DNA from 4 places in the Halomonas sp. SIMBA_159 genome. Region 3 is predicted to be linked to each of the others. Evidence: predicted binding sites of a transcription regulator. Region 3 holds the regulator's gene; each other region holds the start of a gene.
What was found. The regulator LexA, encoded in region 3, represses DNA repair genes until DNA is damaged. The targets are predictions, from matches to a motif close to TACTGTNTANNTANACAGTA.

Region 1: a site for LexA is predicted at 6,568-6,587, ahead of recN (DNA repair protein RecN). Genes of this name have one in related genera too.
Region 2: a site for LexA is predicted at 4,596-4,615, ahead of R0J87_RS08190 (DNA topoisomerase III). Genes of this name have one in related genera too.
Region 4: a site for LexA is predicted at 5,642-5,661, ahead of R0J87_RS12970 (PA0069 family radical SAM protein). Genes of this name have one in related genera too.

What each region holds. Positions count from the first base shown of each region.
Region 1 covers NZ_JAWJBT010000009.1:84,960-92,892, reverse strand. The annotation lists gene dapB (4-hydroxy-tetrahydrodipicolinate reductase) at 72-878, opposite strand; gene R0J87_RS07570 (DUF2218 domain-containing protein) at 992-1,273, opposite strand; gene R0J87_RS07565 (HNH endonuclease) at 1,584-2,390, shown strand; gene dnaJ (molecular chaperone DnaJ) at 2,458-3,612, opposite strand; gene dnaK (molecular chaperone DnaK) at 3,722-5,653, opposite strand; gene grpE (nucleotide exchange factor GrpE) at 5,806-6,435, opposite strand; gene recN (DNA repair protein RecN) at 6,635-7,933, shown strand, end outside.
Region 2 covers NZ_JAWJBT010000010.1:80,863-88,795, forward strand. The annotation lists partial or broken gene R0J87_RS08170 (M24 family metallopeptidase) at 1-71, shown strand, start outside; gene R0J87_RS08175 (S8 family serine peptidase) at 136-1,443, shown strand; gene R0J87_RS08180 (hypothetical protein) at 1,508-1,747, shown strand; gene R0J87_RS08185 (nucleotidyltransferase family protein) at 1,825-2,385, opposite strand; gene R0J87_RS08190 (DNA topoisomerase III) at 2,572-4,521, opposite strand; gene R0J87_RS08195 (ABC1 kinase family protein) at 4,708-5,955, shown strand; gene R0J87_RS08200 (SEC-C metal-binding domain-containing protein) at 6,069-7,889, shown strand; gene R0J87_RS08205 (AmpG family muropeptide MFS transporter) at 7,908-7,933, opposite strand, start outside.
Region 3 covers NZ_JAWJBT010000026.1:11,353-19,285, forward strand. The annotation lists gene moaE (molybdopterin synthase catalytic subunit MoaE) at 1-272, shown strand, start outside; gene R0J87_RS15930 (ribonuclease J) at 291-1,892, opposite strand; gene purU (formyltetrahydrofolate deformylase) at 2,167-3,021, shown strand; gene R0J87_RS15940 (energy-coupling factor ABC transporter permease) at 3,040-3,711, shown strand; gene lexA (transcriptional repressor LexA) at 3,727-4,410, opposite strand; gene R0J87_RS15950 (TetR/AcrR family transcriptional regulator) at 4,638-5,315, shown strand; gene R0J87_RS15955 (L,D-transpeptidase family protein) at 5,293-5,808, shown strand; gene nagZ (beta-N-acetylhexosaminidase) at 5,893-6,903, shown strand; gene R0J87_RS15965 (hypoxanthine-guanine phosphoribosyltransferase) at 6,949-7,527, shown strand; gene ppsR (posphoenolpyruvate synthetase regulatory kinase/phosphorylase PpsR) at 7,541-7,933, opposite strand, start outside.
Region 4 covers NZ_JAWJBT010000018.1:30,124-38,056, forward strand. The annotation lists gene ctaD (cytochrome c oxidase subunit I) at 1-1,624, shown strand, start outside; gene R0J87_RS12955 (hypothetical protein) at 1,629-1,973, shown strand; gene R0J87_RS12960 (heavy metal translocating P-type ATPase) at 1,964-4,282, shown strand; gene R0J87_RS12965 (winged helix-turn-helix domain-containing protein) at 4,203-4,496, opposite strand; gene R0J87_RS12970 (PA0069 family radical SAM protein) at 4,535-5,614, opposite strand; gene R0J87_RS12975 (cysteine hydrolase family protein) at 5,772-6,335, shown strand; partial or broken gene R0J87_RS12980 (gamma-glutamylcyclotransferase family protein) at 6,342-6,563, opposite strand; gene R0J87_RS12985 (hypothetical protein) at 6,582-6,722, opposite strand; gene pgi (glucose-6-phosphate isomerase) at 6,858-7,933, opposite strand, start outside.

The DNA of each region.
Region 1 (7,933 bases), on a different contig from region 3:
AATGTTACAGGATTTACCGGCCTTCGGCTAGCCCTTTATTGTAAGCGCTGCACCGAAGGCTACTTTGCTGATTAGTTAAGTGCCAGCACATCCTGCATGTCGTAACGGCCATGGGGTTGGCTGGCGACCCAACGAGCAGCCCGTACCGCACCCTTGGCAAACGTCATCCGGCTAGACGCCTTGTGGGTAATCTCGATGCGCTCGCCTTCGGTAGCAAACATCACGGTGTGTTCACCGACGATATCGCCTGCGCGCACGGTCGCAAAACCGATCTCTTTATCGGTACGCGGGCCGCACTGCCCTACCCGCTCGAATACGCCGTGCTCTTTCAGGGTACGGCCCAAGCTTTCGGCCACCACTTCACCCATTTTGATCGCCGTACCGGAAGGCGCGTCGACTTTATGGCGGTGGTGAGATTCGATCACTTCAATGTCGTAGCCTTCATCACCCAGCGCCTTAGCGGCTGTTTCCAGCAGTTTCAGCGTCAGGTTCACACCCACGCTCATATTGGGAGCGAAGACCATGGCGACCGTATCGCGGTAGCTATCGAGCGTTGCTAGCTCTTCGTCATTCATACCGGTAGTGCCAATCACCATACGCTTACCGTGTTCAGCACAGAACGCCAAGTTGGCCAATGTGACTTGGGGCGCAGTGAAATCAATCAGCACGTCGAAGTCATCCACGATGGCCGCTAGCGAATCTACCGCGACCACGCCACGCTTGCCCACACCGGCCAATTCGCCAATATCTGCGCCCACCAAGGAGCTGCCCGGCTCCACAATGCCGCCCGCCAGCGTCGCATCTGCCGCTTGCTCAATAGCATTGACTAAGGTGCGGCCCATACGGCCAGCTACGCCTACAATGGCAATTCGGGTCATGGAAACTCCTGCGCGTGGGCTGTTGAATATTCACGAGATACAAAAAAGGTGGCCGCGATTATAGCAGACCACCTTAGCGATGAGGCGCTAAAGGCTGCGCCACGCCGACGCAATCAATTCTCCCAGACGATCACCAACGGCTCATCTTTCGCCATGCGCACTAAATGGCTCTCCACCACACCCTCTAGCTGGTCTAGATGCTCTTCCTCTAGGGTTTCTATCGACACCGACAGCCGCTCTGGGTCTGCATGCATCAGGCAAGTACCGCTGGCAAACACGATCTTGGCATCCTGCTCACTGTGCTCCACCTCAAGCTTATGCGCCCAGTGCTTGCACAAGCGGTTGATTAATTTCGCACCAGACGAGGTGGCAATCTCTGCTCGGGATAACGGCATGGTGTTCTCTCCATCTCAATAGCGAGTAAGTACCCACTAGCGTAATCCTCGCAGTGCAAAGAACCAAGCAGCGAATGAGAATCCGATGCAACGGCGTGTTCAGCAACTGGTTACGCCAGACCACCAATCCTTGCTAAGCTCTTTCGCAGCCTAAGCCAGTCTTGAGACCAGCATGATAGACGAAACACTCACCTGCCTGACCGCTCTACGAGTTGGTAGAAGCCGAGGCCAACTGGCGGCTAATAAGCCCTGCTAACTGCTGGCGATAATTTGCGAAGTTCAAAGCGGCCACATTACAACGCCCCAGGTATTGATCGATGATCGCTTGGTAGCACGCTATTTTGATCTCTATGAAGCAGCAACCGGTGATCGCCAGGCTGGCAACCCCCACCTGCCTCTCTGGCACTTAAAAAGTGATCAAGGCATTTCAGGAGCCCTTTGGAAGCCTCACTTAGAGAGCAGCATCGCTAAGATCGCAGATAGCCTTGGGCAACCTAAATCGCTGAAAAAACTACGAGAACTATTTAACGAGGCAACACTTGATCCCGCACTATTTGGTGCCTTTCAAGACCCACTAACAGCTCACTCTGCCTGTGCGCTCATCGTGGCACACTATTTTACGAGCCCTGCCCAACCGAGTGCGCTCAATACCTATTTAGCCACAGCCCTTGAAAGCGGCGAGTATGAGAAACAGCCTGACCGCTTAGTGGGCGAGGTGCAAGAGAGCGCCCAGCAGCAGGCACGCTCTGCGGCATTTCGCACGCTCGTGCTGAAAGCCTACGACTATCGCTGCGCGGCCACCCGCTTACGCTTTATCACGCCAGACTATCGTTATCTGGTAGAAGCCGCCCATTTAATTCCTTTCGCTGAAAGCTACGACGACCGCCCTACAAATGGCTTAGCACTGACGCCCAATTTACACTGGGCGATGGATAACCGGTTGATCGCGCCGGGGCCGGACTATAAATGGCATGTCAGCCCAACCCTTGATGACCTAATGTCAGATAACGCATGGCTTCATCAGTTGCATGGCCAAACCGTCGTACTTCCCAGAGCCAAGCATTGGCAACCTTGTCAGCATGCTTTGGCCTGGCGTCTGGATAACCTGTTACGCTAATCAGACACAAAAAAGCCCCAGCACACTGAAGTGCTGGGGCTTTTTGCGTAGTGGCGCTATACCGCCCTTACGGCTTCATCTCTTCAAAGAACTTCTTCACGCTGTCGAAGAAACCGGTCTTCTTCGGCGAGTGGCTGTGGCTGTTGCTGCCATCGAAGCTCTCTTGCAGTTGGCGAAGCAGGTCGCGCTGCTCGTCGTTGAGATTGACGGGCGTTTCCAACACTACTTTGCACAGCAGGTCGCCGGGGGCGCCACCGCGCACAGGCTTCACGCCTTTGCCACGCAGGCGGAAGAGCTTGCCGGTTTGGGTTTCCGGCGGAATCTTCAGCTTCACGCGACCATCGAGCGTGGGCACTTCCAGCTCGCCACCTAGTGCTGCATCCACAAAGTTGATCGGCACGTCACACTGCAGGTGCTTGCCGTCACGCTTGAAGATGTGGTGCGGCTTGATGGCGACCTGAACGTACAGATCGCCCGCCGGGCCACCGTTCACGCCGCTTTCGCCTTCGCCGTTTAAGCGAATGCGGTCACCGGTATCCACACCCGGTGGAATCTTCACAGAGAGCGTGCGGGTTTCGCGAACGTGGCCTTCACCGTTACATTTGTGGCACGGCACTTTGATGTGCTGGCCACTGCCGTGGCAGGTGGGGCAGGTTTGCTGAACGGCAAAGAAGCCTTGCTGCATACGCACTTGGCCGTGGCCATGGCAGGTAGGGCAGGTTTCTTTGCTGGAACCCGGCTCGGCACCGCCGCCGTCACAGCGGTCACACTCGATATGGCGCGGTACGCGAATATCGACCGTGGTACCGGCAACCGCGCTTTCTAGATCAAGCTCTAGGTTGTAGCGCAGGTCGGAACCACGAGCGGGTGCGTTAGGCCCACGACGGCGGCCACCGCCACCCCCGAAAATATCGCCAAACACATCGCCAAAAATATCGCCAAAATCGCCGGCTCCGCCGCCGCCGAAGCCACCGCCACCAAAGCCGCCGCCCTGGCCATCCACACCGGCATGACCAAACTGGTCGTAGGCCGCGCGCTTCTCGCCATCGCTGAGTATTTCGTAGGCTTCTGACACTTCACGGAATTTTTCCGCTGCGGTGTTATCGTCCGGGTTTCGATCAGGGTGGAATTTTTGCGCCAGACGGCGATAGGCTTTTTTGATCTCTTTCTGATCAGCCCCTTTTTCGACACCCAGGACTTCGTAATAATCGCGCTTGGACATGGGTCCTACGCCTCCTGGTTAGCGACGCTCTATAGGCGTCTCGGCCGCGGAAACAGCAACGCGGGAGTTGCCTCCCGCGTCACCGCTTTCCTTGGCAGAAAGAGGTGGGTTACTGCTTCTTCTTGTCGTCGTTGACTTCTTCGTACTCGGCGTCAACCACGTCGTCGTCCTGCTTGGTGTTGGCTTCTTCAGCGCCTTCACCGCCTGCCTGTGCAGCGTCTGCCTGCTCGGCATACATTTTCTGCGCCAGTTGGCCGGAGACTTCGGTCAGTGCATCCAGTTTCTTCTGGATGTTGTCCTGGTCATCGGTTTTCAGCGCTTCTTCCAGTTCACTGATAGCAGTTTCGATGGCCTGTTTTTCGTCATCGGTCGCTTTATCGCCCGCTTCTTGAACGGTCTTGCGAGTGGCGTGAATCATGCCGTCCGCTTGGTTACGCAGCTGCACCAGCGCTTCGAACTTTTTATCTTCGTCCGCGTGGGCTTCGGCATCGCGTACCATTTGCTCGATCTCTTCATCCGAGAGGCCGCTGGACGCTTTAATGACGATGGACTGCTCTTTACCGGTGGCCTTGTCTTTGGCAGACACGTTCAAGATACCGTTGGCATCAAGATCGAACGCCACTTCAATTTGCGGCACACCGCGCGGGGCCGGCGGAATATCGGAAAGGTCAAAACGACCCAGCGATTTATTCTGCGTGACCTGCTTACGCTCACCCTGAACGACGTGGATGGTCACGGCCGTTTGGTTGTCATCCGCAGTTGAGAAGGTTTGTGTCTTCTTGGTCGGGATGGTGGTGTTCTTGTCGATCAGCGCGGTCATCACGCCACCCATGGTTTCGATACCCAGGGTCAGCGGAGTGACGTCAAGCAGCAGAACGTCTTTCACGTCGCCACCCAGTACGCCGCCCTGAATCGCAGCACCTACAGCCACTGCTTCATCGGGGTTAACGTCTTTACGCGCTTCTTTACCGAAGAAGTCAGCTGCTTTCTTCTGAACCATCGGCATGCGGGTCTGGCCGCCGACCAGGATCACTTCATCGATTTCAGAAGCGGACAAGCCAGCATCTTTCAGCGCCGTTTTGCACGGCTCGAGCGAGCGCTGAACCAGCTCTTCTACCAGCGACTCCAGCTTGGCACGCGTCACCTTCACGTTCAGGTGTTTCGGGCCAGTGTTGTCGGCCGTAATGTACGGCAGGTTCACGTCGGTCTGCTGAGCGCTGGAAAGCTCAATCTTGGCTTTCTCTGCGGCTTCTTTCAGACGCTGCATGGCCAAGTTGTCGCCGGAGAGGTTGATACCGCTATCGGTTTTAAACTGGTCAACCAGATAGTTAATCAACGCCAGGTCGAAATCTTCACCGCCCAGGAAGGTGTCGCCGTTAGTGGCCAACACTTCAAACTGAGTTTCGCCGTCAACGTCGGCCACTTCGATGATGGAGATATCGAAGGTACCGCCACCCAGGTCGTATACCGCGATGGTTTTATCACCACGGGATTTGTCCATGCCGTAGGCAAGTGCTGCGGCTGTCGGCTCGTTGATGATGCGCTTAACATCTAGGCCGGCAATGCGGCCCGCATCTTTAGTGGCCTGACGCTGGCTGTCGTTGAAGTAGGCCGGAACGGTAATAACCGCTTCAGTGACCGGCTCGCCGAGGTAGTCTTCGGCGGTTTTCTTCATTTTCTTCAGCACTTCCGCGCTTACCTGCGGCGGTGCCATTTTTTTGCCTTTCACTTCTACCCACGCATCGCCGTTATCAGCTTCAGCGATTTTGTACGGCACCATTTTGATGTCTTTCTGGACCACGTCGTCTTTGAAGCGACGGCCAATCAGACGCTTGATGGCGTACAGGGTGTTTTCCGGGTTGGTCACGGCTTGGCGCTTGGCGGCCTGACCTACCAGAGTTTCACCGTCGTCGGTGTAGGCAATGATGGAAGGCGTGGTACGACCGCCTTCGGCGTTTTCAATGACTTTAGCGCTGTCACCATCGAGCACGGCCACACAAGAGTTAGTGGTGCCCAGGTCGATACCAATAATGCGTCCCATAGCAAAAACCTCGAATTCGGTTGAAACAAAACTGATGTTTTACGCCGCGATTATTCTGCTGGCGTTTGCGGGTTTTCCCGCGGGTTGACCTTTATTTGGGGGCCGCTTGCAGCATTTCAAGGGCTTTTTTTACTGCAATGCGTCATTGCGGCTTAATTCGCTTTTTGACTGACCACCACCATGGCTGGGCGCACGAGGCGACCGTTGAGCAGATACCCTTTTTGCATCACATCCATCACCGTATTGGGGTCAAGCTCTGGGTTCGGCACCATCGCCATGGCTTCATGTACCTGCGGGTCGAAGGGCTCGCCGTGGGGCTCAATGCTTTCAACGCCAAACTTGTTCAGCACGTCTAGCTGCATTTTCAGCGTCATGGAGACACCTTCGCGGTGCACGTCAGATGCATCTTCTTGCATGCTTTCCAGCGCTTTTTCCAAGCTATCAACGACGGGCAACAGCTCCTTAACAAACTTCTCAAGGGCAAACTTGCGCGCTTTCTCAGCTTCCTGCTCAGCCCGACGGCGAACATTCTGGGCTTCCGCCGCTGCGCGCAGCGCTTGGTCTTTGGCTTCCGCTAAGCTCTGCTCCAACTCTTCTACCTGGGCGGCCAGCACGTCGGCTTCGGGGCTGCCAACGCTGCCTTCCAGTGCGCCATCGTCGTCAATCAAGCCTTCAAGCTCGCCTTCTACCAAGCGCTCTTCAGCGGACTGCTCGGTCACCTCGGCTTCCTGCTCTTGGCGGGCCAGCTCATCTTCCAACGGGGTTTGCGGTTCTTTAGCCATGCCTTACTCCTGAAATAAGTAGCGGTGCCGGTAGCGGCCACCTACGTTAAGTAGCGGGTATTAACCACGTATGCTGCCTATATGGGGGCCATAAAAAGCATCTCAAGAGGGGCATTGAAGTGAGTTATCGACTACTGTATAAAACACCAATTAGTGGATAAGTATCCAGCTTCTGTGCCGCACCGCCTCAGGAGGCCCTATGCTTACGCAGCTAGCCATCCAAGATTACGCCATCGTTGACCGCCTAGAACTCGACCTAACCCGCGGCATGACCGCCATTACCGGGGAAACCGGGGCGGGCAAATCCATTCTGCTAGGTGCTTTGGGCCTCTGCCTGGGCGAGCGCGCCGATGCGGGCAGCGTACGCCACGGCTGCGAGCGCACTGACCTTTCCGCTCGCTTTGATATTCAGCATCTTCCTGGTGCCACTGAGTGGCTCACCGCCCGCGACCTGCCTATTGAAGAGTGCCTACTGCGCCGTGTTGTGACGGCGAATGGCCGCTCCAAGGCGTGGATCAACGGCCACCCTGTCACTATTGCGGATCTAAAATCCCTCGGTGAGCAGTTGATTCAAATTCATGGCCAGCATGCCCACCAAGCCTTAATGCGCGAAGAAACGCATTTAGCGCTACTGGATGACTACGCCGGTTTACGCGAACGCAGCCAACAGCTTGCTGAGACTTTCCGTGAATGGCGCAACGTTCGGCGGCGGCTGAAGAAGCTCAGCGAAGAAGGTAGCGAAGTAGAAGCCAAGCGCCAGCTGCTGCGCTATCAGGTTGAAGAACTCGACCAGTTAGGCTTGGCAGAAGGAGAGCTGCAAACCCTCGAAGAGGAGCAGCACACGCTGGCTCATGCCGAAGAGACGCTACGCGAAACCCAATTTGCCGCAGACTGCTGTGAAAGTGACGAAGGCGGTGCGCTGTCGCTGCTCAACCAGGCGTACGCCCATCTCAGCGCCCTGCCCGGGAGTGATAAAGGAACGCTTGCCAATACGCTTACCATGCTCCACGACGCCCGTATTCAGGTAGAAGAAGCCGCCAGCGAGCTGCAGCGTTTAGCCAGCACCACCGAGCTAGACCCCGAACGCCTCGCCTGGGTGGAGGAGCGCATGGGCGATGTACATCGCGTTGCCCGCAAGCATCACGTTGCCCCCGAAGAGATTTGCGCGCTGCATGCTCAGCTTCAACAGGAAGTAGCCCAGCTAGAAGCCAGCGACGATGACCTTGAATCGCTAAGCACCCAAGTGGCTGAATACCGTGAGCGCTATCGCAGTGAAGCAAAACAACTGAGCGAGGCACGCCAAAAAGCCGCTGTTCGCTTGGGTAAAGAGGTTCAGCAACAGCTCGCTTTCTTAGCCATGGGTAAGGCACGCTTTGAAGTGGACGTGACCCCACGCGAAACGCCGACGCCAGAAGGTTTGGATCACGTTCAGTTCTTAATTAGCGCCAACCCCGGCCAGCCTGCCCGCCCGCTGACCAAAGTAGCTTCGGGCGGTGAG
Region 2 (7,933 bases), on a different contig from region 3:
AGCCAATCCCCACCTTTCCCGATGATCCGAGGGCTCAACCCCTCTCTGGCGAAGCGCCTCAAGTGCGTTAAGCTGAAACGGCGGACACTCTTATGTGCCCGCCGTTTGCGTTAATGCTCAAAGAAAAGGATGTCGATGATGGCGAAAAAACCAACAGGTAAGGGCAGCACACCCGCACAGCAGCCGCGTGCTACGGTCTCTTGTGGTACCGAAAAGCTGCTGCTGGACGCCCTGGAACGCGGGGGAAGCTGCCTAGAAACAGGGCGTTTTTTGATTAGCTATCGCGATGGCCAAGTGGAAGCGGGCATCCAGGCGCTCAAGGCCCAGAACTTTCGCATGGCGGATGCCCGCGACTTCACTGACCAAGCGGTGAGTCTAGAAGACGCTGGAGACGTGGAAGCCATGGTGTTTCCCGAAATTGGTGTGGCGCTGATCGGCGGTGACGCTTTAGAGCAGCACGGGATGAGCGTGCTGGATAAGCTCGCGGCGGACAGTCCCATCGAAATTATTGAGCCGGAGTACTTTGCGTTTTCGGAGAACTCCGAGTATCTACGCGGCTTTTTACGCGCCGCAACGGTGATTGCGCGGGATTTGGGCGTTGAGCTGGATGCCGAAGAGGGGCAGGCAGAGCTTGAAGCGGCGCTTCGACCCACATGGGGTTTAAACCGTTGCAAGGTACCGCAGAGCCGCTGGAGCGGGGCGGGCATTAAAGTGGCTGTGTTGGACACCGGGATGGATCTGGGACACCCAGATTTTGCCGACAGAGAATTCGTGACCCGCTCGTTTGTAGGAGAGGCCGTGCAGGATATGAACGGGCACGGCACCCACTGTATTGGCACAGCCTGCGGGCCCCAAACCCCAGGTGATACTACGCCGCGCTACGGCATTGCTTATGAAGCGCAGATTCTAGTGGGTAAGGTGCTCACCAACTCTGGCAGCAGTACTGGAGCTGGAGTGCTGGCAGGTTTGAACTGGGCGATTGCCAACCGCTGTGAAGTGATTTCGATGTCGTTAGGGAGCCAAAGCCCGGTGCAAGCCGCTTACACCCATGCGGGGGCGGCGGCGCTGCGTAACGATTGCCTAGTGATTGCCGCAGCGGGGAATGCCGCCACACAAACGGGGGCACCGGCCAATTCACCCACGGTGATGTCGGTGGCTTCCTTAGATCCCAACTTATCGCCTTCCAACTTTTCCAATCATGGCAAAATCGACATTTCCGCCCCTGGCCGAGATGTTTTTTCATCGTGGCCCCGGCCTACGCGGCATAAATCGATTAGTGGCACCAGCATGGCCGCGCCGCACGTGGCGGGCTGTGCTGCTCTCTGGGCGCAGTCGGATGCTTCCCTACGTGGGCGTAAGCTGTGGGAGCAGCTAGTAGCGTCAGCCAAATCTTTGCCACTGCCTGACACCCAAGTGGGTGTAGGGTTGGTACAAGCCCCTTAACCATCACGCCGCGCTGGGCGTTTATATTCACATGCCCAGCGCACGCACTGTGGAGATACGTTCCATGGCAACGGTCGCTCTATGGTTGATCACGATTTCTAGCGATCAGCCCATCCATGAAATCGCCACTCGCCTCAGCGCGGAAGGGCTGACTATTCGAGAAGTGCTAGAAGAGATCGGCTGCATTACCGGTGCCGCCGACGAAGCCACCGCAGAGCGGCTAAAGCAGGTGAAAGGCGTGGTGGATATCTCCCCGGACATGCCCATGGATATCGGCCCGCCAGGGGCAAGTGAGACGTGGTGATTTTGATTTTGAGACGTTACAGGCGTTCGGAGTTGATGATGGCGAAAGCCAGTGAATAGCTCATCGCACCTTACTGCCTAAATAAAATGACGCTTAAATTTTTCGTGGTTTTCAATGTTGCTACGCACATCAGCTTCGTCCCAGATTTGCAGCTCCCAGGGGAAGTAGAAGTTGCTTCTGTTTTTAAAATAGACGTGGAGACCACGGTCCCCCTCTTTATCGCGTAGATACCAGTTTTTTAACCCCAGCTTGTCTTGCCACTCATCCAGCAGCTCCATCACCTTGTTCACGTCATCGGCAGTTAGCACGATGCGAGCACCAAAAATATCGTTTAGCCAGTTATTGACCGGATATTGATCTTCGCAATTTGAAAAACGTTCGATTTTGTCATCAATGCTCTCGCGCGTTTTTACGCGATAAAAATATTTGATGTCGATGTCTGCGGCCATCAGGTAGTCGTTAATGCTCTCATGCAGGGTGAGGCGATATTGATAAATGTGTGTGGCGGGAACCTGCTGAATAGTTCGGGAAAGGTTGAGCTTGGCAATTTTTCCGGTTTCAAAATAATCCCTAGAAAAATCCGCGTGCAGGCGATGGATTTCACTGACGAGTTGTTGGGTCTGGCTGATTTTGTCCATGCAGTGCCTCTTTACTTGAGGGCTGTGTCTCCGGTTTAGGAAAGCTGAACAGCGGATCGAGGTAGTGATCGTATCGCTTTTTGCGGACATTAAGCTCGGGGGACAGCACGGCAAAAAGTCTAAAATCTGGAAGATTTTCGACTGAATCGCTAGCCATTTTTTGGGCGATCATACTTCGGGATATGGTTATTGGCTCCCTTTTTGGGGCGTACTTCTACGGCTCCCCGTGGTTTTCTTGCTGCCGGTACTTTTACGCCGTGTAAAGCTTTTCTTCGTGGCTCCGCTGCGTTTGCCGGGGCCTCCAGCCTCGCCTTGGGCGGTTTGCAGGCTGTGGCGCAGTTTAGCCGCGTCGCTTTGGCTTAGTAGGGCGCGTAAGTCTTCCAGCAGCGCGTGTTGGAAGGCGTTGGGGTCGTCTTGCTGTTCGGAGATCGCCCGCAGGCGTTGCTCCCAGAGGGCGGTGCGTTCCGGTGTGCTAACGGCGCTGGGCAGCGCGGCGATCAGTGCACAGCCGAGCTTGGTGGCGCGTAGGGCTTTTTGCTGTCGTACTAAGTAGCCGCGCTGCACCAGGGTTTCGATAATGCCTGCGCGGGTGGCTTCGGTGCCCAGGCCGTCGGTGTCGCGCAGGGTGCGGCGCACGTTGGGGTCATCCACGTAGCGGCCAATGTTCATCATTGCTTTGATCAGGCTGGCATCGGTAAACGGCTCTGGCGGCCGGGTCTCTTTTTCCTCCACGCCTGCGGCGAGTGCTTGGCAGGTTTCGCCTTGGGTGAGCGGTGGCAGCGGCGGGGTGTCTTCGCGGGTGGTGAACAGTGGCTTCCAGCCGGGGTCGAGAATGCTTTGGCCGCGAGCGCGGAAGGCTTCGTTCAGCAGAGTGAACTCGGCTTTCACTTCAAAGGTGCGCAGCGGGCGGTAGAACTGCGCCATCACGTTGCGCACGATCAATCGAAACACATGGCCTTCGGTGGTGGAAAGCTGGCTGAAATCGACGGGCTTGCCGGTCGGTGCTAAGGCGTGGTGCGCGCCCACCTGCTTATCGTTCCAGGCTTTCGAGCGCAGGGTAAAGTCGGCCCCGTTGAGCCAACCTCGTAACGTGTCGTCATTCTGGCAAGCACCGGAGAGGCTGCGCTGGGCAAGCGCTAGGTGCTCTTCGGGCAAGTAGCGGCAGTCTGAGCGGGGGTAGGTGATCAGTTTGTGCTGCTCGTATAGCCGCTGGCAAATATCCAGCACCATCTGCGCGGAAAGCCCAAAGCGGCGGGCGGCATCTACCTGCAAGGCAGAGAGCGAGTAGGGCAGCGGTGGCGCTTGGCGCTTCTCTTGCTGGTCTAATGTGGTGAGCGTGCCACGTGCGCTGGGTAGCTGCGCGGCTAGAGCATCGGCAGGCGTGCGGTCAATCAGTCGCCCTTGCTCATCCAGGGGTTGATGCGCCTTAGGAGCCCACCAGGCGCGCAGCTGGCCTTGCGCCACCTTTAAATCTACCCAAAGCGGGTAAAACGGATGGGGTTTGAAATCACGAATGCTGTTATCCCGCCGCACAATCAGCCCAAGTACCGGGGTTTGTACACGGCCTACCGAGAGCACGCCATCGTGCCCGGCTTGGCGGCCGGTGAGCGTCCAAGCGCGGGTGAGATTAATGCCATACAGCCAGTCAGCCCGAGAGCGCGCTTGGGCCGCCTGAAACAGCGGCTGAAACTCAGTATTCGGCCGCAGGCTGGCTAGCGCTCGGCTTACCGCTGGGCGGTTGAGGTCGCTAATCAATAGCCGCTGCACCGGGCCACGGTACTTCAAATGCTCGATCACCTCTTGCACCAGCAGCTGGCCTTCTCGGTCCGGGTCGCCAGCGTGCACTACGTTGGTAGCCTGCTTGATCAGTTTGCGAATCACCGCTAACTGGCCACGGGCTTTGGAGCGCGGCGCGAGCTGCCACGTGCCGGGCACGATGGGCAGCCGGTCGAGCCGCCACTGTTTATCGGCGGGGTCGTAGGCTTCCGGTGGGGCTTGCTCGAGCAGGTGGCCTAGGCACCAAGTAACCGTGGTATCGCCGCACACAATCGCCCCTTCCTGACGTTTGCCACCGCCGGGCAGGGCATCGGCAATGGCACGGGCGAGGCTGGGTTTCTCGGCGATAATCAAACGCATACGGTGTGGCCCTGGCATAGATAGAAAACAGACGTTTATGTTAGCAGAACCTGCCCTACCGATAGAGAGAGTAGGAGTGAAAATTTATACAGGTATAAAGGGTGTCGAACTCATTCTTGATGTATAGTTTTTGTATAAAATTAGTGAATTGAGTAATCTGACACAAAACACTGGGAGGTGAGGTTCATGCGCGAGCGCGGTAGAACACGACGTTTATTTGGGCTGGGTGCCCGTACCGGTGGTGCCCTGCTGAAAACGCGGCTAGGCGGCCAAGCGGATTGGCGGGCGCTGGGTGAGGCGCTGTTTGAAGGGCTTTCTGAATTAAAAGGCCCGGCTATGAAGCTGGCTCAAATTATGTCCCAGTGGGATGACCTGCTGCCGCCGGAACTGGCCAACGAGCTGGCCCGCCTGCAACGCCAAGCCGAGCCGATGCCCTGGCCGAAAATTCGTGAGGCGCTAGTGCTGCAGTACGGTGATATCCAAACGCACTTCCGCGAGATTGAAGAGCGCCCCTTTGCCAGCGCTTCGATGGGTCAGGTGCACAAGGCGGTGACCCACGAAGGGGAAACCATAGTGCTTAAAGTGCAGTACCCAGGGCTTGCTGAGGTTTTAGAGAGCGACCTTAAACAAGTGAGGCGCATTATGGGTCTTGGCCGCTGGTTCAAGGTCCCTCAGGCACGGCTGGATGCGCTGTTTGAGGAGTTGGCAGCCGGGCTGCGTGACGAGCTGGACTACCACGCCGAGGCCCAGGCGCTGGCCCGTTACCGGGAGCGCTACCAAGATAACCCAACGCTGGTGATCCCCGAGCCGCTGTTTGAACTCTCCGGCCAGCACGTATTGGCCATGCGCTTTGTAGACGGCACCCCGCTGCGGGATTTAGAGAGCGCGGATGACGCGACTCGTCAAAAAGTGGCCGTTGCATTGGCGGACTGGATTACCGAGGAGCTATTTACCTACCGTGAGCTGCACGCTGACCCCCACGCAGGCAACTTTGCCTGCGATGAGCAGGGCCGCTTAGTGATTTACGATTTGGGCGCGGTGATTCCCGTTCCCGAGGAGCGTCTAAAGGCCATGATGCAGCTATTGGATGCCACGCTTTCCCAAGACCCAATGGCCATGGATGACGCGCTGATGAAGATGGGCGGCCGCCAGGGTCAAGGCGCTCCGCTGGCGCTGTATCGCGAATCCGCTGAGTGTATTACCCCGCTGTTCTCCCCCGGCGAGCAGGATTTTAGCGACGTGCGCGTTCACCGCCGCTTGCGGGAGCTCACCCCCAAAGTGTGGGCCGCTATGGATCGCCTTCAGCCCCCGGCAGATACGCTGCTGCTCTCTCGGGCGCTCAACGGCCACTACTGGAACTTGGTGCGCTTAAAGGCCCGTTTAGATATGCACGGCCGAACTCAGCCGCTGCTGGGCTGGGCGCGTACTGCGTAGCCAAGACCCTGCCAAGCGATGACCGCTGCGGTAGCCCCGCCAGCCATGCTAGACTATTGCGCTTTTTAATCGGTTTTACAGATTTTATAGTCTTGAAGACAGTGGAGACGGCAATGCTGGCGGTATGGGTCGATCAACTGCTGGGATTTGCCTCTGGGGCACTCTCGGCAATCAGGCAGCAGGAACACTACCCCGATTTTATGACGTGGGTACGTGACAAAGGTGCGCAGGCGTTTAACGGCGATGTGGCCACCGCACAGGCGCTAGCGCCCATTTTATGGTCGCAAACTCCGCTAGAGCGGCTGGATTTTGCTAGCGAGCCCTTGGCAACACCTGGCCGCAACGAGCCGTGCTGGTGCGATTCCGGACGTAAATATAAGCAGTGCTGCTACCGCGTTAATTTCCCGACCGACATCCCTGAACAGATGATGTGGATGCTCTCGCTACGCGAATGGAAGGGGGCCACGCTGAAGGCGGCGTTAGATAGCAAGCAGGCTCCGCCGCAAGCGCTGTTAGAAGCCGGGCTGATTGCCGCAGAGAGTGGCCAAACCGGCCGTTCCATGCAGATTCTGGAGTCGCTGTTTGATGGCAGCGACTGGTCGCGCCTACCCGAGCAGGCTGAGCCTGCTTTTGAAATCCTGCTAGATATCTATCAAGAGCGCGGCTTTACCCGCAAGCGTGCCGATTTGCTGGACGACGTGATGGAGCGCGGGCCGCTGTTTTTACGCGGTGTAGCGCTTGAGCGGCTGTGCTTGATGCATCTAGATAATGACGATCTAGATAGCGCCCGCGCGGCGTTTGTCAAAGCTCAGCAGGCGCTGCCTGATTCGCCAACGCTGGCCTACATTGAAGCCATGCTGCTGCTCCATGAAGGCCATGAGAAAGAGGCCAAAGAGCGCGCTAACTTCTGGTATCGCCGCTTGGTGCGCCAGGGGGATCTGGACGAAGACCAGCTCGAATTCCTGGCCGCTCTGGCAGATAACCCCGGCGCAACGCTAGCAGACCAGCTTTTGAGTGCTGAAGAAGATATGGCGACGCCGCTGGTCTCGCTTCAGGCGCTGCTAGCGGCGCTGCCCATTGCTCCCAAGCTTTCCATTGAGCAGGATGCTGAGACCGGCCGCCTGCACTACACCACTACCGCCCGTGAAGAGACGCTGTTTGCCGCGTGGCACGAGCAGTTCCAGGTCATGGTGGATGAAGAGGTAGCGCTGGGCTTCCGTGATGACCCTTGGGTTAACGCCATTGATTGGATGTCGGAGCTATGTGCCCACCCAGAGTGGCTTGATGCGCCGCAAGTGGTGCAAGACCTAACGCTGGCGCTCACCAGCCGCTTTGGCAGCCTGCCGTGGATGGCACCCAGCCTGCTGGAACCGTTGGCGCTGCGCCTTTCACGCTGGCTGGAACAGGCCCGTGCCGCAGGCGATGGTAGCCTTTGTTGGGACGACGCCGATAATGCCATGCTGCTGCGCACCGGCTTGGCGCTGGTAGTAGGCATGGAGCGTGGCGCTCGCCAACACTCCCGGGAGCTAGCCGAAGAGCTGCTGGCGATCGACCAAGAAGATAGCCTGGGCTTGAAAGAGCTGGTGCTGGACCAGCTGCTGCGCGATGACCGCAACGAAGAAGCGCTAGCGCTGACCGAAGAGCCGCAAAAGGATGACGGTTCGCTAGTGCTGGGGCTGCTAATGGGGCGTACGTTGGCGTTGTATCGGTTAGAGCAGCAGGAAGCTGCCGAAGCAGCACTGGCCGAGGTGATTGCCCACAACCGCCATGCGCTTGAGCTGTTATGTGGCGAGAACCCGCGGCCTTCCATGCCTCATCCTGATGGGCAGGTGGACCCGGGCTCTCGAGCAGAAGCGTGGCAGTACCGTACGCTGATGCGGGACCAGTGGCGCACCACGCCAGGGGCGCTGGATTGGTTAGCCAGCCACCGCTGAGCTGTTCGCTGACGGTTTTTAGCTGCCTGCCTCGGTAACCGGGG
Region 3 (7,933 bases):
GCACGTTAACGGGTATTGCAGAGCAGGCCTGGCAGCGCTGGTCGCTACAGGCTGTGCGCGTTATTCATCGGGTGGGGGACTTGGCCCCCGGTGATCCTATCGTCAGGGTGCTTGTGGCCAGCGCTCACCGCCGTAATGCGTTTGAGGCGTGTGACTTCATCATGGATTATTTGAAGACCCAGGCACCGTTTTGGAAAAAAGAGCACTCCAAGCAAGGGGCTTACTGGGTCAAAGAGCGTCATACCGACCAGCAAGATGCGGACCGCTGGTAAGTCATGAGGTGGGTACAGTTAAGGCTCGTCGTTTAGCTCTTCTATACTTGGCATCTCGGCTGCCATGATCTGTAGATGCACTTCTGGCATATGCTGTAAGTGGCTGGCTAGCCAGTGCACTAACCTTGGCTGTAGCGCATGGCGCAAATCAGCCAGGGTGTCGGCTTCAATCTCGTCTAACTGCTCATCTAGCCATTCGCTGAAGCTATCTTCATCCATCGGGCTTGCGCCATTGGCGTCAAGCATGAGTCGGCCAATACGGCACCAACCGGTTTCTGTGGCGGCCACTGGCAGCGCCAGGAACAGGCTGCCACGTCGAGCAGTAGGATGGTTACTCTCTAAGCCTGGATGGGGCACCACACTATTTTGATTGACGATGCAGGGTGGTTGCGGATAGCGTGCCTCGCAACGTAGCCCCTCATGGTCTAAGACCAGCATGTCACCGTTGACGGGCGCTAAAGGAGCGCTAATGCCCATCTCTTCAGCCAGTGCTTGATGCGCCTCCTGATGACGCGCTTCGCCATGTACTGGCAGCAGTTTTTTGGGCCTGACCCACTGGTAGAGCTTTTTAAGTTCTTCTTGGGCAGGGTGGCCCGTGGCGTGTAGCTCCGGATGGTTCATTTCATCGAATAGCGTGACACCTAATTGCAATAAACGTTTTTTAAGCTGTTCGATGGGGCGCTCATTGCCTGGAATAGCTTTGGCCGAAAAAATCACGCTATCGCCGGGCTCTAAGTCCATGAAGGGGTGTCGCCGCTGGGCTAGACGTTGCAGCGCAGCCCGTGGCTCGCCCTGGCTACCGGTGGCAATGATCACGACCTCTTCGGGGGGTAAGTAACCCAAATCATGGGAGGGCACCAGTGGCGGAAAGTCATCCAGGTAACCCAACCCCCTGGCAACGCTTACCATGCGCTCCATTGAGCGCCCCATCAGGCTTACTCGGCGGCCACATGCTTGTGCCGCTAAGCCAATCGCCAGTACGCGAGCCAGGTTGCTGGCAAAGCAAGACACCACCACGCGGCCTGTACACGCCTTTAGCGTCTTGGCAAGTGCCTTGGCGACATCTCCCTCACTGCCAGACTGCCCCGGCATCGGGGCATTGGTGGAGTCACCCACGAGCAGATCGACGGGTGCCAATGCCCTGAAGTGGGCGGCATTGATAGGTGGGCCTATCAGAGGGGTGGGGTCGAGTTTCCAGTCGCCGGTGTGCAGCACGCGATATTCGCCTGCCTGCATCATAATGGAGCAGCTTTCCGGAATGGAGTGGGGCACATTTAAAAAGCGCAGCGTGAACGGGCCGTTTTCCACCGCATCGCCCGGTTCAATGACTTCGATGGCGGCGCTACTGAGCTGATGTTCGGCAAATTTGTAACGTAATAGTCCTGCTGCCAGAGGGGTGGCAAAAATAGGGCAGCCCCATTTCGGCCACAGCCACGCGACGGCGCCAATGTGATCTTCATGACCGTGAGTAATAAATAGCGCTTTTGGAGTAATCTTCAGCGCCTCTAAGGTATCCGTGTTTGGTACCTGGAGCGGAGAGTTGGGCAAGTCTTGGCGAATCATCATGCCGCAATCCACGGCGATCCACTGATCGTCGTATCCATACAGCGTAAGATTCATTCCAATTTCACCACATCCACCTAGCGGTAGCAGGCGCAGGGGTGGGCGACGACGGGGACGAAGTTGAACGCGTGATGGATGCATCAGTTATGAAAAGCCTAAAAAGTAATCCCTTAACTATACGGGATGCGGGGGGCGGGTAACAATCATCGCGGCACCTGACCACGGTGCTTCCTCAACCTGCTTACGTTACACTACGGCCGCTAATGTAGGTTACCTGCCGGGTGGCAGGTGCTTGGCGAGCGTGCCGTTAAATACGTTAAGAGTGTCTGTTATGTCTCATTATTACCGTTTAGTTGTTTCCTGCCCAGACCAAGTGGGCATCGTGGCGCGTGTCTCAAGCTTTATTGCTCAGCAAGGTGGCTCCATTACGGAAGCCAGCCAGCACTCTGATCTAGAGACTGGCCGCTTTTTTATGCGTTACGAAATTCTGGCGGATTCGCTGGGCATGTCGGCGGAAGCACTGCGTACATCGTTTGAGCCGGTGGCAGCTGAGTTTGATATGCAGTGGTCGTTAGTCGATACCCAAAAGCGCCGCCGCGTGGTGCTGATGGTGTCCCGTGAGTCTCACTGCCTAGTCGATTTACTCTACCGTTGGCAGGCGGGTGAGTTGGATTGCGATATTGTTGGGGTGATCTCTAATCACGATGACATGCGCTCTTTGACTGAGTGGTACGGCATTCCTTACCACCATGTGCCGGTGGACCCTGCCAATAAGCAGAAAGCCTTCGAGCAGGTGCAAGAGCAGATCGATAATGCCCGCGCAGATTGCGTTGTGCTGGCGCGCTATATGCAAATTTTGCCACCCTCGCTATGCGAGCGTTACGCCGGGCGTGTGATTAATATTCATCACAGCTTCTTGCCTTCCTTTGCCGGTGCCAAACCGTATCATCAAGCCTACGAGCGTGGCGTGAAGCTCATTGGTGCGACGTGTCACTACGTGACTGAAGAGCTGGATGCGGGCCCCATCATTGAGCAGGATATTCACCGTGTCAGCCACTGCCATACGCCTACCGATTTAGTGCGTTTTGGCCGGGATGTGGAGAAAGCCGTATTGGCTCGTGGGTTACGTTGGCACTTGGAAGACCGTGTCTTGATTCACGGTAACAAGACGGTTGTCTTTAGTTAAGCCACTACTGGGGGCGCTATGTCATTTGCACAAAGCGTGTTAGCACCGTGGGCATTAGTCCTTACATGGCTACTTTCACTGGGTGTGATTGTTTGGTGCTTATGCCTGCGCCCCTGGCAGCCGCTGCTTGACGATACAGCGTTACAGCATCGTTGGATGGCGGCCACCTTGGCGGTTCTGCTGATGTGGCAGCTGCGTGCTCAAGCCGTCGATTGGCTGACACTGCACTTGGTGTTTACCGTGCTGATGACGCTGGTCTTTAAAATGCCGTTGGCGTTGATCAGCAATGTGATGATCAATGTCGCCATGGTGTTAGTGGGTAGAAACGAGTGGATGTTGCTAGGGGCTAACGTGCTGGTCACCGGCATTGTGCCTGCACTCATCACGGGTGTGGTATGGCGCATTGTTGACCGTCGTTTGCCCGATAACCTGATGGTGTTTCTCTTTGCCTGCGGGTTTTTCGGCGCGGCGTTGGCAACGCTTGGTGGAGGGCTTGCAGCGGTGGCGTTAATTATGCTGGCGGGCACTGACCCTGAAGCGGTCTATCTTGCCCAAGAGTATGCCCGTTTTTTGCCACTGTTGATGCCGTCAGAAGCGTTTATTACCGGCATGCTGCTGAGTATTCTCTTGGTGTACCACCCAGGTTGGGTGGCCACCTTTAATGATCATCGCTATATCGATATGCAATAGCGTTTGGGTGGGCCGTTAGCCAAGTGCCTGCCCGTTCCCGCCTCGAATTACGCCCACGCCTACTCCTTCAATATCGAGCTGCTGAGTGCGCAAATCGATTTCAATGGGGGCGAAATCAGCGTTTTCAGCAAGCAAGGTCACTTGATGCCCCTGGCGTTTAAAACGCTTGACAGTAACTTCGTCTTCCAAGCGTGCGACTACGATTTGACCGTCGCGTACCCGGTCGGTGCGATGCACGGCCAGAAGGTCGCCTTCCAGTATACCCACGTCTTTCATTGAGAGGCCGCGAACGCGTAATAGGTAGTCGGCTTTAGGCGTGAAGTACTCCGCAGGCAGCGGGCAGTAACGATCAATGTGCTCAGCTGCCAAAATGGGGCTGCCAGCGGCCACTTCACCAATAACAGGTAATCCGTTGGGCAGGGCTTCCGTAGTGGTCGCTGGCGCTTGCGCTGTTGCCGGCGTTTCAGTCAGCTCTTGTGGCTCCTGATTTGGCAGGCGGATGCCGCGTGACGTATTACGGATAATCCGGATAGCGCCTTTGCGCTCTAGCGCACGCAGATGCTCTTCTGCTGCGTTAGGCGAACGGAACCCCAACGCTTTGGCAATTTCAGCGCGGGTGGGCGGGTAGCCTAGTTCACCCATGGTCTTCACAATAAAATCAAAAACGTGCTGTTGACGAGCTGTAAGTGGACGCGACATACCATACTCCAAAACAGTGAAAAGACAGTAGCTACATGTCGGCTTAATCAGTATGTGTTTAAGTATACAGTATGTTGCTCTATCCAGTACATGGCGAGTTGCACCCAACTTGGACAGCCACTCCTGTCTGGATCAACCCTGTTAGCCTGTTGGATAAGAGATTGAGCCAACAGGGGTTATGGAATAGTATTCAGGCATGTTTTAAACACCTGTTTTTGGAGGGCGCTATGGCCCAATCGGATACGGTAACGCGTATTTTAGATACTGCAGAGGTGCTATTTGCAGAGCGAGGCTTTGCCGAAACGTCGCTGCGCAATATCACCAGCAAAGCGCGGGTCAATTTAGCCGCAGTGAACTATCACTTTGGTTCCAAAAAAGCGCTGATTCAAGCCGTCTTTGCCCGCTACCTGGATCCTTTCTCTGCACGCTTTCATACCGCTTTAGATGAGTTAGAAGCGCGCTACCAGGGCACGCCTATTCCACTGGAAGTGCTGTTAGAAACAATGGCGACTACCGTGCTGGCGGTGCCTGCAGAGCGCAATAGCCTGAAAGTATTTATGCGCTTATTGGGGTTGGCGTACAGCCAAGCGCAGGGGCATCTGCGTCGTTACATTCAGCAGCAGTATGGTGACGTATTTACCCGGTTCACCGAGCTTGTACGTAAAGCCACGCCAGAGCTGCCGGACGCTGAGCGTTTTTGGCGGCTACACTTTATGTTAGGCACGGTGATATTTACGCTATCAGGACTGGATGCTCTCCGCGATATCGCTGCCAAGGATTACCAAGAGCAGGTAACGGTGCGCGACCTTATTAGGCGACTGCGCCCAGTGGTGGTGGCGGCGATGAGCGCCCCGTTACCGGCTGCTGTTGAAGAGGGACACCATGGAAACGCCCAGGCTAGCTGAATTACCGCCTACCCATTCAGAGTGGATTGAAATCGACACCCAGCAGCAGCGGCTGCGCTGCTGGCAGGGGAGAGAGGTGCGCTATGAGTGTGATGTGTCCACTGGGCTTGCAGGGGTAGGACAGCAGGAGGGCAGTGGCCAGACACCGTTAGGCTGGCACTATGTGCGTGCCGCTATCGGCAAAGGCTTGCCAGATAATGCGGTGTTTCGCGGCCGCCGATGGACAGAAGAGGTGTTTTCGCCCGAGTTAGCTAGCCGCTTCCCTAAACGCGATTGGATTTTGACACGTATTCTGTGGCTCTGCGGGCTAGAGTGCGGCGTGAATCGTGGTGGCGATGTCGACTCACAGCGGCGCTATATTTATCTACACGGAACGCCTCCCGATCAGCCTATGGGCGTGGCGGCCTCACACGGCTGCATTCGTTTGCGTAATGACGATTTGCACTATTTGTTTGATCATGCCCAGCCTGGTACGCCGGTCTGGCTGCACTAAGACCATTTATCGGGCGTCCTGCCAGAATTTTGACACGCTAAGCGGTTAGTCTAGAATGGCGCCCTTTTTGTCGGACTCACCACCATGACGCAACCCATTGGCCCGGTCATGCTTGACCTAGAAGGGCCGCAATTATCTAGCGCTGAAAAGCGATTGCTCAAAGACCCTGCGGTGGGTGGCGTTATTTTGTTCGCCCGCAACGTAGAAGATGCCTACCAAGTGCGCCAACTCTGCAGCAGTATTCGGCGTGTGCGTGGCGACCTGCTGTTGGGCATTGACCAAGAGGGCGGGCGAGTCCAGCGGATTAAACAAGGTGTCACCAAGATACCTGCCATGGCGCGTATTGGTGATTTGTTCGCCAACGACCCGGTGGCAGGTCTCACCCTAGCCAAAGACACGGGGTGGCTGCTGGGTATGGAAATGGCTGCCTGCGGTTTGGACATTAGCTTTGCGCCGGTGCTGGATGTTGAAAGCGGAATCTCCAGCGTGATTGGTGAGCGCAGCTTCAGCAGCAATCCTGCGCATGTCGCTCAGTTGGGTCACGCCTTTATTGATGGCTTACACGATGCTGGCATGGCGGCAGTGGGTAAGCACTTTCCTGGTCATGGTGGCGTTGCGGCGGATTCCCACGTGGCGCTGCCGGTGGATGAGCGCCCGCTGGCTGAGCTAAAAGCGCGTGACTTAGTGCCGTTTCGCGAGCTAGCCAGTGTGTTGAACGGTGTTATGCCTGCGCACGTGATCTATTCAGCGTTTGATACGCGCCCTGCGGGCTTTTCACCCAACTGGCTAGGCATGTTGCGCGAATCGTTGGGTTTCAAAGGGTGTATTTTTTCAGATGATTTAAGCATGGCCGGTGCCCATGAGGCAGGCGGCCCGGCTGAGCGTGCTAAAGCAGCGCTCGCCGCTGGCTGCGATATGCTGCTGATCTGCAATGACCGCGCTGCTGCCCTTGAGGTGGTTGAAGCATGCCAAGGCGTACTGAATAAGCGTCCGGCCAAGCTGCGCTATGGGCGCGCACGGCCAGAGCTTGATGCATTAGCAGCGCTGGGTCGCTGGCGGCGCACCCACGCTAAGCTCGAAGCGTTGTCTAGTTAATTTTATACCGTTATCTTATTAGATCTCTTTTTTTGGAGAAGTTGCATGTCCAAGCTGGATAAAGAAACGCTTGAATCGCTGGATTCCATGCGTGAGTTAATGGATAACGCCGACTGCCTGATCTCGCAAGAACAGGTGGAACGGGCGTTGGATCGCATGGCGGAAGAGATCACGCGAGACTTGGGCGACAAACTGCCGGTATTTTACTGCGTCATGAACGGTGGGCTTATTACTACCGGGCACCTGCTAACGCGTCTTGGCTTCCCGCTGGAAGTGGATTACCTGCACGCTACCCGTTACCGGAACGAGCTGCGTGGCGGCGAGCTTTTCTGGCGCGTCTCGCCTGAAGTGCCCATGGCGGGGCGCCACGTCGTGATTGTTGACGATATCTTAGATGAAGGTGCCACTCTGGCGGCCATTTTGGAATACTGCAAAGAGGCGCAGGCGGCCAGCGTGACCACTGCTGTGCTGGTCGACAAACAGCACGACCGCAAAGCGGTGCCGGGCCTGAAGGCTGACTACTGCAGTTTGGAAGTGGCCGACCGCTACGTCTTTGGCTTTGGTATGGATTACAAAGGCTATTGGCGTAACGCCCCTGGGATTTTTGCTCCCAAGGGCATGTAAGCGAAAGAATGGCTTAGCGAGGAGAGAAACGCCTCGCTAAGCCCGTTTCTGCAATCATACGGGTTGATATTTCTTCCACGGAAAAGCGTGTCGTATCAATAAACGGAATATGCATCTGCCGGTACAGCGACTCCGCCTGCTCCACCTCTTGTAAGCATTGATCCATCGAGCTGTAACGACTGTTCGGGCGACGTTCATTACGGATGGCCGAGAGCCTGCGTGCATCGATAGTGAGGCCAAACAGTTTCTGCCGGTGGGGCGCCAGTGCTTTGGGAAGTTTTAAATGGCCATCTTCGTCAAGATCGTCTTCGGTCAACGGATAGTTGGCGGCGCGGATGCCGAATTGTAGCGCCAGATACAGCGATGTGGGTGTCTTACCACAACGAGAAACGCCCACCAAAATAAT
Region 4 (7,933 bases), on a different contig from region 3:
CACCATCATGGGCTTTATCAGCTTTGGGCTGTGGGTTCACCACATGTTCACCATTGGCATTCCGCAGCTGGCTCAGGCGTTTTTCTCGGCGGCCAGTATGCTGGTGGCCGTGCCCACGGCGATTCAGGTGTTTGTCTGGATAGCCACGCTCTGGCTTGGCAAACCCAAAATGAAGCTGCCCATGCTGTGGGTGATGGGCTTTTTAATTATCTTTGTGTGCGGCGGGTTAACCGGCGTCATGCTGGCGCTGGTGCCGTTTAACTGGCAGGTGCACGACACCCACTTTGTGGTGGCGCACATGCACTATGTGCTGGTGGGCGGCATGTTCTTCCCGCTGATCGCCGGGCTTTATTACTGGCTGCCGCTCTTTTCTGGACGAATGCCCTCCGAAAACCTGGGGCGCTGGGGGTTTTGGCTTACCTTCCTGGGCTTTAACGGCACCTTCTTAATCATGCACTGGACCGGGCTGCTTGGCATGCCCCGGCGGATTTACACCTATGAAGCGGGGTCGGGCTGGGAGATTTTTAACCTGCTCTCGTCGATCAGTAGCTTTGTGCTCTCGGCAGGGATTGCCATGGTGCTGCTGGATATCGCGCTGCACTTCCGGTTTGGCAAGCCCGCCAAGCATAACCCCTGGAATGCCGATACGCTGGAGTGGGCCAACACCATGCCGCCCAGCGCCTATAACTTTGTGAGCCTCCCCAGTGTGGAAACTCGGCACCCGCTGTGGGATGACCCGAACCTGCCGCATACCATGGCCGAGGGTAAGCACTCGCTGGCGGTGGCCTCCCACGGCAGGCGAGAGATGTGGGGCACCGATCCAATTTCAGGCAAGGTGCGCGAGATTATACACCTGCCCGGTAACTCCTGGTGGCCGCTGTTTGCCGCTGCCGCGCTGGCGGTGGTGTGCCTGAGCCTGCTGACCAAGGTGTACCCGTTGGCAGGCGTGTTCGTGATAATTGCCGGTATCTTCCTGCTGCGCTGGTCCTGGGAGAACGGGGCGCATCCTAAAGCGGCACCGGATGCGGGCGTAAAACCAGGCGACCCACCGCTCCATTCGCGCACGATGGACGGCCCGGGCCTTTGGGCGATGGGTGTTTTTCTTATCGCCAACGGATCGTTTTATCTCTCTTATCTATTTGGCTGGTTCTATCTCTGGACCGTTTCACCGCAATGGCAGATGCCGGAGACGCCGCCGCTATCGCTCATGCTTATGTTGGCAGCGGGCGTGGCGGTGTTGGCCGGATGTGTGGTGATGGAGCGGCTGGTGCGCGGGCTGCGCCAGCAGCGTGATGCCGGGCTAGGCGTAGGCTTCTATTTAGCCGCTGTGTTAGGTGCACTGCAAGTGGGGCTAACGGGCTGGGCGCTGTGGCAAGCCGAACTTGCTCCCACACAAACCTCCCACGATGCGGTGATGCTGGTCGGCCTTGTCTACGCCCTGTTCCACGGCGGTTTAGCGGTCGTCTTGACCGTGCTTCAAGGGCTTCGTGTGGGCTATGGCTATGTGGGCGCTCATGCTCCCTTCGAGCCGGGCGTAGTAGCCTTGCTTTGGCGCTATAACGTGGTCACCTTTGGGCTGCTCATAGGGGCGCTGGCGGTGTTGCCCCGCGTGTTAGGAGGGTAGGGCGATGGAACGACTTAACTTTACCCACCCTATCCATTTGATAGTGGGGCTAACGCTCTGGAGCGTTTGGTTTGTGGCAGTGTATAGCGGCCTATCGGTGGCCTGTGCGGTGTCTCCACCGCCGCCGGAGGCCAGATCACTCACTCTGCTCAACGCAGGCTTGGGCGGTTTTACCCTTCTCTGTGCTGCTGGGCTTGTGCTGTTGGCCTGGGGGTGCTGCCGCACAGCCAAGCAGCATCAGGGGCGTCAGCGCTTTCATGCCGTGGTATCCGGTTGGCTCTACTTGTTTTCTGCCTTTGGCGTGGCGTTTGCGGGGCTACCCATCATTGGCGTGCCGCCTTGTCTGTAACCGTGAACAGTGACTCGCCTGCTAATGACGACGCACCGCTCTATACGCTTCATGGCATGTGGTGCACCAGCTGTGCGCTGGCGGTAGAGGGCGCGCTAGCCCGCTTGCCGGGGGTCGCTCAGGCCAGCGTTCATTACCCTACCGCAACGGTGTGGGTAAACGGCGCTCCCGCAGCAACCCAGTTGGCGGTGCTAGCCCCCGTGGTGAAGCGGCTGGGCTATCGGCTGAGCGAGCTAGAGCCAGTGCAAGATGCCCAGCAGCGCTTAGCCCAAGAGAGCCGATACCTCACGCTGCGCCTGATTGTAGGCGCAGTGTTGGGTATGTGGACCATGCTGGCGTCGCTGCTGATCTACGTGGGCGCGCTGCCCAATGCCACCATAGAGCTGGTCGTTGCGTGGGTGGCCGGTGCCTTTTCACTGCCCGTCGTGCTCTATTCCGGCTTTCCGTTTTACCGAGCGGGGTGGCGCACGCTATTGGCCCGACGCCCCGGCATGGATGTATTGGTAAGCCTGGGTGTGCTTGGCGCCATGGCGGTATCGGTAGGGCTGCTGCTGCGCGGCTCTTCAGAGGTCTATTTTGATACTGCGGTGATGCTGATTGTGCTACTTCTGGTGGGCCGGCTGGTCGAAACCCTGTGCAGGCAGCGGGGGCTTAAGGCCTTTGATGCACTGCGGCTGCCGGAGGCTGATGTCGTAGTTTGCCAAGGCGGGCAGCGCGACACGCAGCCCGTTGGGGAAGTCTCCATGGGAGCCGTGATTGAAGTGCCCCCCGGTGAGCAGGTGCCCTTGGATGGCCTGCTGGAAACGCCCGGCTGGCTGGATACCGCCACGCTCACTGGGGAAAGCGTGCCCCGTTACCTGCATGCTGGGCAGCGTGTATACGCGGGCTGCCGCTATGCGGCGGGGCTAAACGCAGCGCCTTTGAAGGTGACTGTGACGGCCACCGTCGGCCAGCGGCGGGTGGATAAACTGTGCGAGCAAATGCGCCGCGCCCAGGCAAAAAAGGGCGAGTTGCACAAGCTGGCCGACCGCTTTGCCTCATGGCTAAGCCCCGTAGCGCTGCTGCTGGCTGTGCTGACACTCCCACTCGGGCTGCTATTGGGCCTTGGGCTGGAAGACGCTGCTGTGCGTGCGCTGTCTGTTTTGGTGGTAGCTTGCCCCTGCGCGGCGGGGCTGGCGGTTCCGCTGGCAAGCCTTGCCGGTAGCAGCCAAGCGTTACAGCAGGGCATTGCGCTTCGCGACCCTGCCGCTTTTGAAACCCTGGCGAAAGTACGCGGCATTGCCTTCGATAAAACCGGTACGCTCACCCGTGGGCAGCATCAGGTAGTGCACGCCGCGCTGCGCCAGGGCGAAGACCTCGCGATGTTTCAGGCGATGCTGCACAGCGCCGTCAGCCAAAGCGAACACCCGCTAGCCAGCGGTTTGCTGGACTGGGCGAACAAGGCTGAAACAGCAGCGCCGCCCAAGGCACTTCATAAAGTACTTCATAACGTACTTCATCTTGAGGAGCATCCCGGCAAAGGCCAGCAAGTAACGTTTCAAAACGGAGAGCAGTGGTGGTTAGGTAGCGCTGCATGGATAGAGCAGCAGCTTGGCGCGCCCTTGCCAGATAACGCCCAACACCCTGACTACGCCTTTGCTTCACAGGTGGTAGTGGCCAACAGCCGCGGTTGGCTCGCCACGCTCTACTGTGCCGACCAGCCGGTAAGCGATGCGAAAGCGAGCCTTGCTGAACTACAGCGCTCAGGGTACATCGTGGCGCTGATCAGCGGCGACCGCCAGGGGCCGGTGGGCTGGCTTGGCCAGCAGGTGGGGTTAGCAAAAAACGCGTGCTACGCCCAGCGTTCGCCGGAAGCCAAAGCGGCACTTCTCAAAGGGTTGCCGTCGCCCACGCTCTATGTGGGCGACGGGGTGAACGATACCTTGAGCCTTGCCGAAGCCGGGGTAGGTGTCGCCCCCATGCAAGCCAGCGAAGCCGCCCGCGACGGAGCCGCCGCACAGCTGCTTTGGCCTGGGGTGAGCGGTATCGTGAGGCTATTGGCACTGGCTAAGCGCACCCGCCGAGTGATGGTGCAAAACCTAGTGTTTTCGGCACTCTATAACACGCTGGCGCTTGGGCTGGTGATCATGATGGCGGTACCGCCCTTGGCCGCCGTGCTGGCGATGGCAGCAAGCTCGCTCAGCGTGATGTTAAACACAGCGCGCCTTGCGTGGGAAGAGCCTGACGAGGCTAGCGATAGCCCAATGCCTGCCCCAGCCGCTCAGCGTTCGATGCCACCCACTGAGGGTCAATCGCGCCCCACTGCTTAATGGTGTAGTGGCCAATGTTGTGGCGCTCGCCGTCGCCTTTTTCAAACACGCACTCAATATCCAATTCCCCCAGGGACGTAATGGTGTCTTGGGCGGTGCGCCTCGGCATGCCGGTGGCTTCCATCAGCGCGGGTACGCTGGCCACGCCTTGCTCAATCAAGTGGGCCACGTAAAGGCGGCGGTAAAAGCTGGATTTTGTTTTGCTGAGCGACATGGAGAGGGCGTCTTCTTAGTGATGGGTATTCCTGCAGTCTAATCAAATAAATCCCCCTGTGCCCGGGGCGGGCGAAAATCACGGGTATTCAGCCCCTGCTCGGTGCGTGGCTGCATGTTCCACTGGCGGCTAGCACGCTGAAACCGCTGGGCGATTAAGTCAGCGAATACCCCCTCGCCGCGAAAGCGCTTACCAAAGGCCGCATCGTAGGTTTTACCGCCCCGACACTGACGCATCAAGCTCATCACCTTGGCAGCGCGCTCGGGGTAGTGAGCCTCTAGCCACGCTTCAAACAGCGGCGCGACCTCGTGGGGCAGCCGCAGCAGCATCCAGGTGGCGGTGCGCGCCCCGGCGCGGCTGGCGGCTTCCAGAATGCGCTCAATTTCGTGGTCGGTCAGGCCTGGAATAATCGGCGATACCAGCGTGCCCACCGGTATTCCCGCCGTGTTTAGCTCGCGGATCACTTTCAGGCGTGCCTGCGGCGATGCCGCACGGGGTTCCAGCGTGCGCTTTAGGTTAGCGTCTAGGCTGGTCAAGCTCACGAACACCCGCACCAAGCGATGCTCCGCCATTTCTGCTAGTAGATCGATATCCCGCAAAATCAGCGTGCTTTTCGTCACTAGCGTCACCGGGTGGCGGCAAGCCAACAGCAATTCCAGTAAGCGGCGAGTGGTTTGGTAGGTGGCCTCTAGCGGCTGGTAACAGTCGGTATTACCGGAGAGGTTAATGGGGCGGCAAACATAGTGGGGGTGGCAAAGCTCCTCTTTTAAATGCTCCACCAGCCCGTGGCGGGCGATCAGCTTGGTTTCAAAATCCAGCCCCGGTGATAAATCCCAATAGGCGTGGGAGGGACGCGCATAGCAGTAGACACAGCCATGCTCACAGCCGCGATACGGGTTAAGCGAACGATCAAAAGGTAAATCTGGCGAGTTGTTCCAAGAAAGTGCGCTTTTACTGGCTTCCTCGCGCACTTCTGTTGCCAGTGAGATAGAGGCTTCTTCCTGCCACCATCCGTCATCCTCTGCCACGCTGCGGGTAGGGGCAAAGCGGTTATGTGGGTCGTAGGTTGCACCGCGCCCTTTATGCACGGTAGCGCGAGAGAGATCCAGTGATGTCATCTGCCACCTCATACGTAGTATCAATATATATGTTTATAAATACAGTGTATGGGGTTTGCCCAGCACCGCAACCAAGCGGGCAGTACAGCCACGACAGCGCTAATGGTATTTTGGGGAAAGAGGGACGTCTTACTTGGATGATTGCAGGAGGGAAAGCATGTACGCGACGAAGAATCAGCGCGTAGCGCTGATCATTATCGACATGCAGCAAGGCATGGCGACTGAAAAAGCGGGAGAGCGCAATAACCCGCAAGCCGAAGCCAACATTCAGCGTCTACTGACCGATTGGCGGTGCCAAGGCGGGCCTATCGTGCATGTACGCCATCTTTCCCGCACGCCCAGCTCACCGTTTTGGCCTGGGCAGAGCGGCGTGCTGTTCCAGCCTGCGTTTGAGCCACTCGCTACCGAGCATATCGTCGATAAAAACGTGCCCGATGCGTTCACGCACTCTGGGTTAGAGCGCTGGCTACGTGCCTGCGGCATCCATAAGTTGGTCATTGTAGGCGTCAGTACCAGTAATTCGGTCGAAGCCACGGTACGTTCGGCGGGGAATTTAGGCTTCGATGCTTACGTGGTGAGCGATGCCACCTTCACGTTCGCAAAGCAAGATTACGCCGGCACCTATCGCACTGCCGAAGAGGTGCATGCGATGTCGCTGGCGAATTTAGACGGGGAGTATGCGGAGATTGTGAGTACGGAAGAGGCGTTGGCCTTACTGTAAATCGTTTTACCACTCTCCGCTCTTGATCTGCGACGTTGCCTCAACCGGTGGATTGTAGATATAGCACCAGGCATCGCCATGTTGGGTTGCCAACATCCTTCGGTCGTACATCCCCTTGTCGGGAGAGTTATGCAGGTAATCTTCTAGCTCATCCAGCCGCGCTAGCTGTTCAGCGTTAATGGCATACACCTCCACCGCAACGCCTGTGGATGGCGTGAGCTTAGCGCTTGGGTAGGGGCCAAGGTCCTAAAGCGTAATCTCTGTTAAACGGTCTTGGCCCAGCATGTCAGCGCCGTTTAACCAGTGATGATTGCGATGGCCGTGCTTTAACGTGCCGTATACCGCTACTCGTGGGCAGTGCTGGATGGCTTGGTGAAGATGCCGCATGACGTTCACCTTTTCACAATGTTCAATAAGCCACGGCTACACGCCGATTTACGACGGTTGAGAGCCACTCAATAGGCGTTGACCCAAAAGCGCCCTGGCAGTCTGCCAAGGCGCTGTGCTTACCTACCTTTTAACCTAACGCTTCTTCCGCACCGGTTTTTTATCACTGCTTGCTGGCTCGGCGCTATCGGCTTTGCGTGCGCTGCTCGGAAAGTGGGCGCGCACCAGCTCAAGCAGCCCCTGCGTAGAAGCGTCGAAGTCGGCGGCGTTGGCGTCGATGCGCTCGCTGATTTCACCCGCAATGCGCTTGCCTAGCTGTACGCCCCACTGGTCGAACGAGTTGATGTTCCAAATCACGCCCTGCACGAACACCTTGTGTTCGTAGAGCGCAATCAGCGCGCCCAGGTTTTTCGGCGTTAGCTCGTCGAGCAGCAGAGTGCTGGAGGGGCGGTTGCCGGGGCAGCTGTAGGGGTCGAGCTGGCTAAGCTCTTTGCTGTCGCCTTGGCTGCCTTCCATAAAGGCGTTGGCTTGGGCCAGCATGTTGGTCAGCAGGGCGAAGTGGTGGTCTTCCACGCCCGGTTCCGGCTTGAGCGAAGCGATAAAGTCGATGGGCACATAGCGCGTGCCCTGGTGCAGCAGCTGGAAGAAGGCGTGCTGGCCGTTGGAGCCGGTTTGGCCCCATACAATCGGGCCGGTTTTGTAGTTCACCGGGTGGCCGAAAATATCTACCGACTTACCGTTAGACTCCATATCCAACTGCTGCAGGAAGGAGGGCAGTTGGTTCAGCGCTTGGTCGTAGGGCACGATGGCCTGAGTTTCCGCGCCGATAAAGTTGATGTACCAGATGCCGATCAGCGCCATCAGTACCGGCATGTTCTGAGCGAAAGGCGCTTCGATAAAGTGCCGGTCCATCTCATGGGCGCCTTCCAGCAGCTCGATAAAGCCTTCAAAGCCAATCGAGAGCGCAATGGGCAAGCCGATGGAAGACCACATGGAGTAGCGGCCGCCCACCCAGGCCCAAAACTCAAACACGTTCTCTTCGCGAATACCGAACTCCATCGCCGCTTTGCGGTTGGTGGAAGCGGCAATAAAGTGCGCGCCCACATCGGCGTCTTCGCCAGCGTTTTCCAGGAACCAGCGTCGTGCCGTCTTGGCGTTGAGCAGGGTTTCCTGGGTGGAGAAGGTTTTGGTAGAGACGATAAACAGCGTGG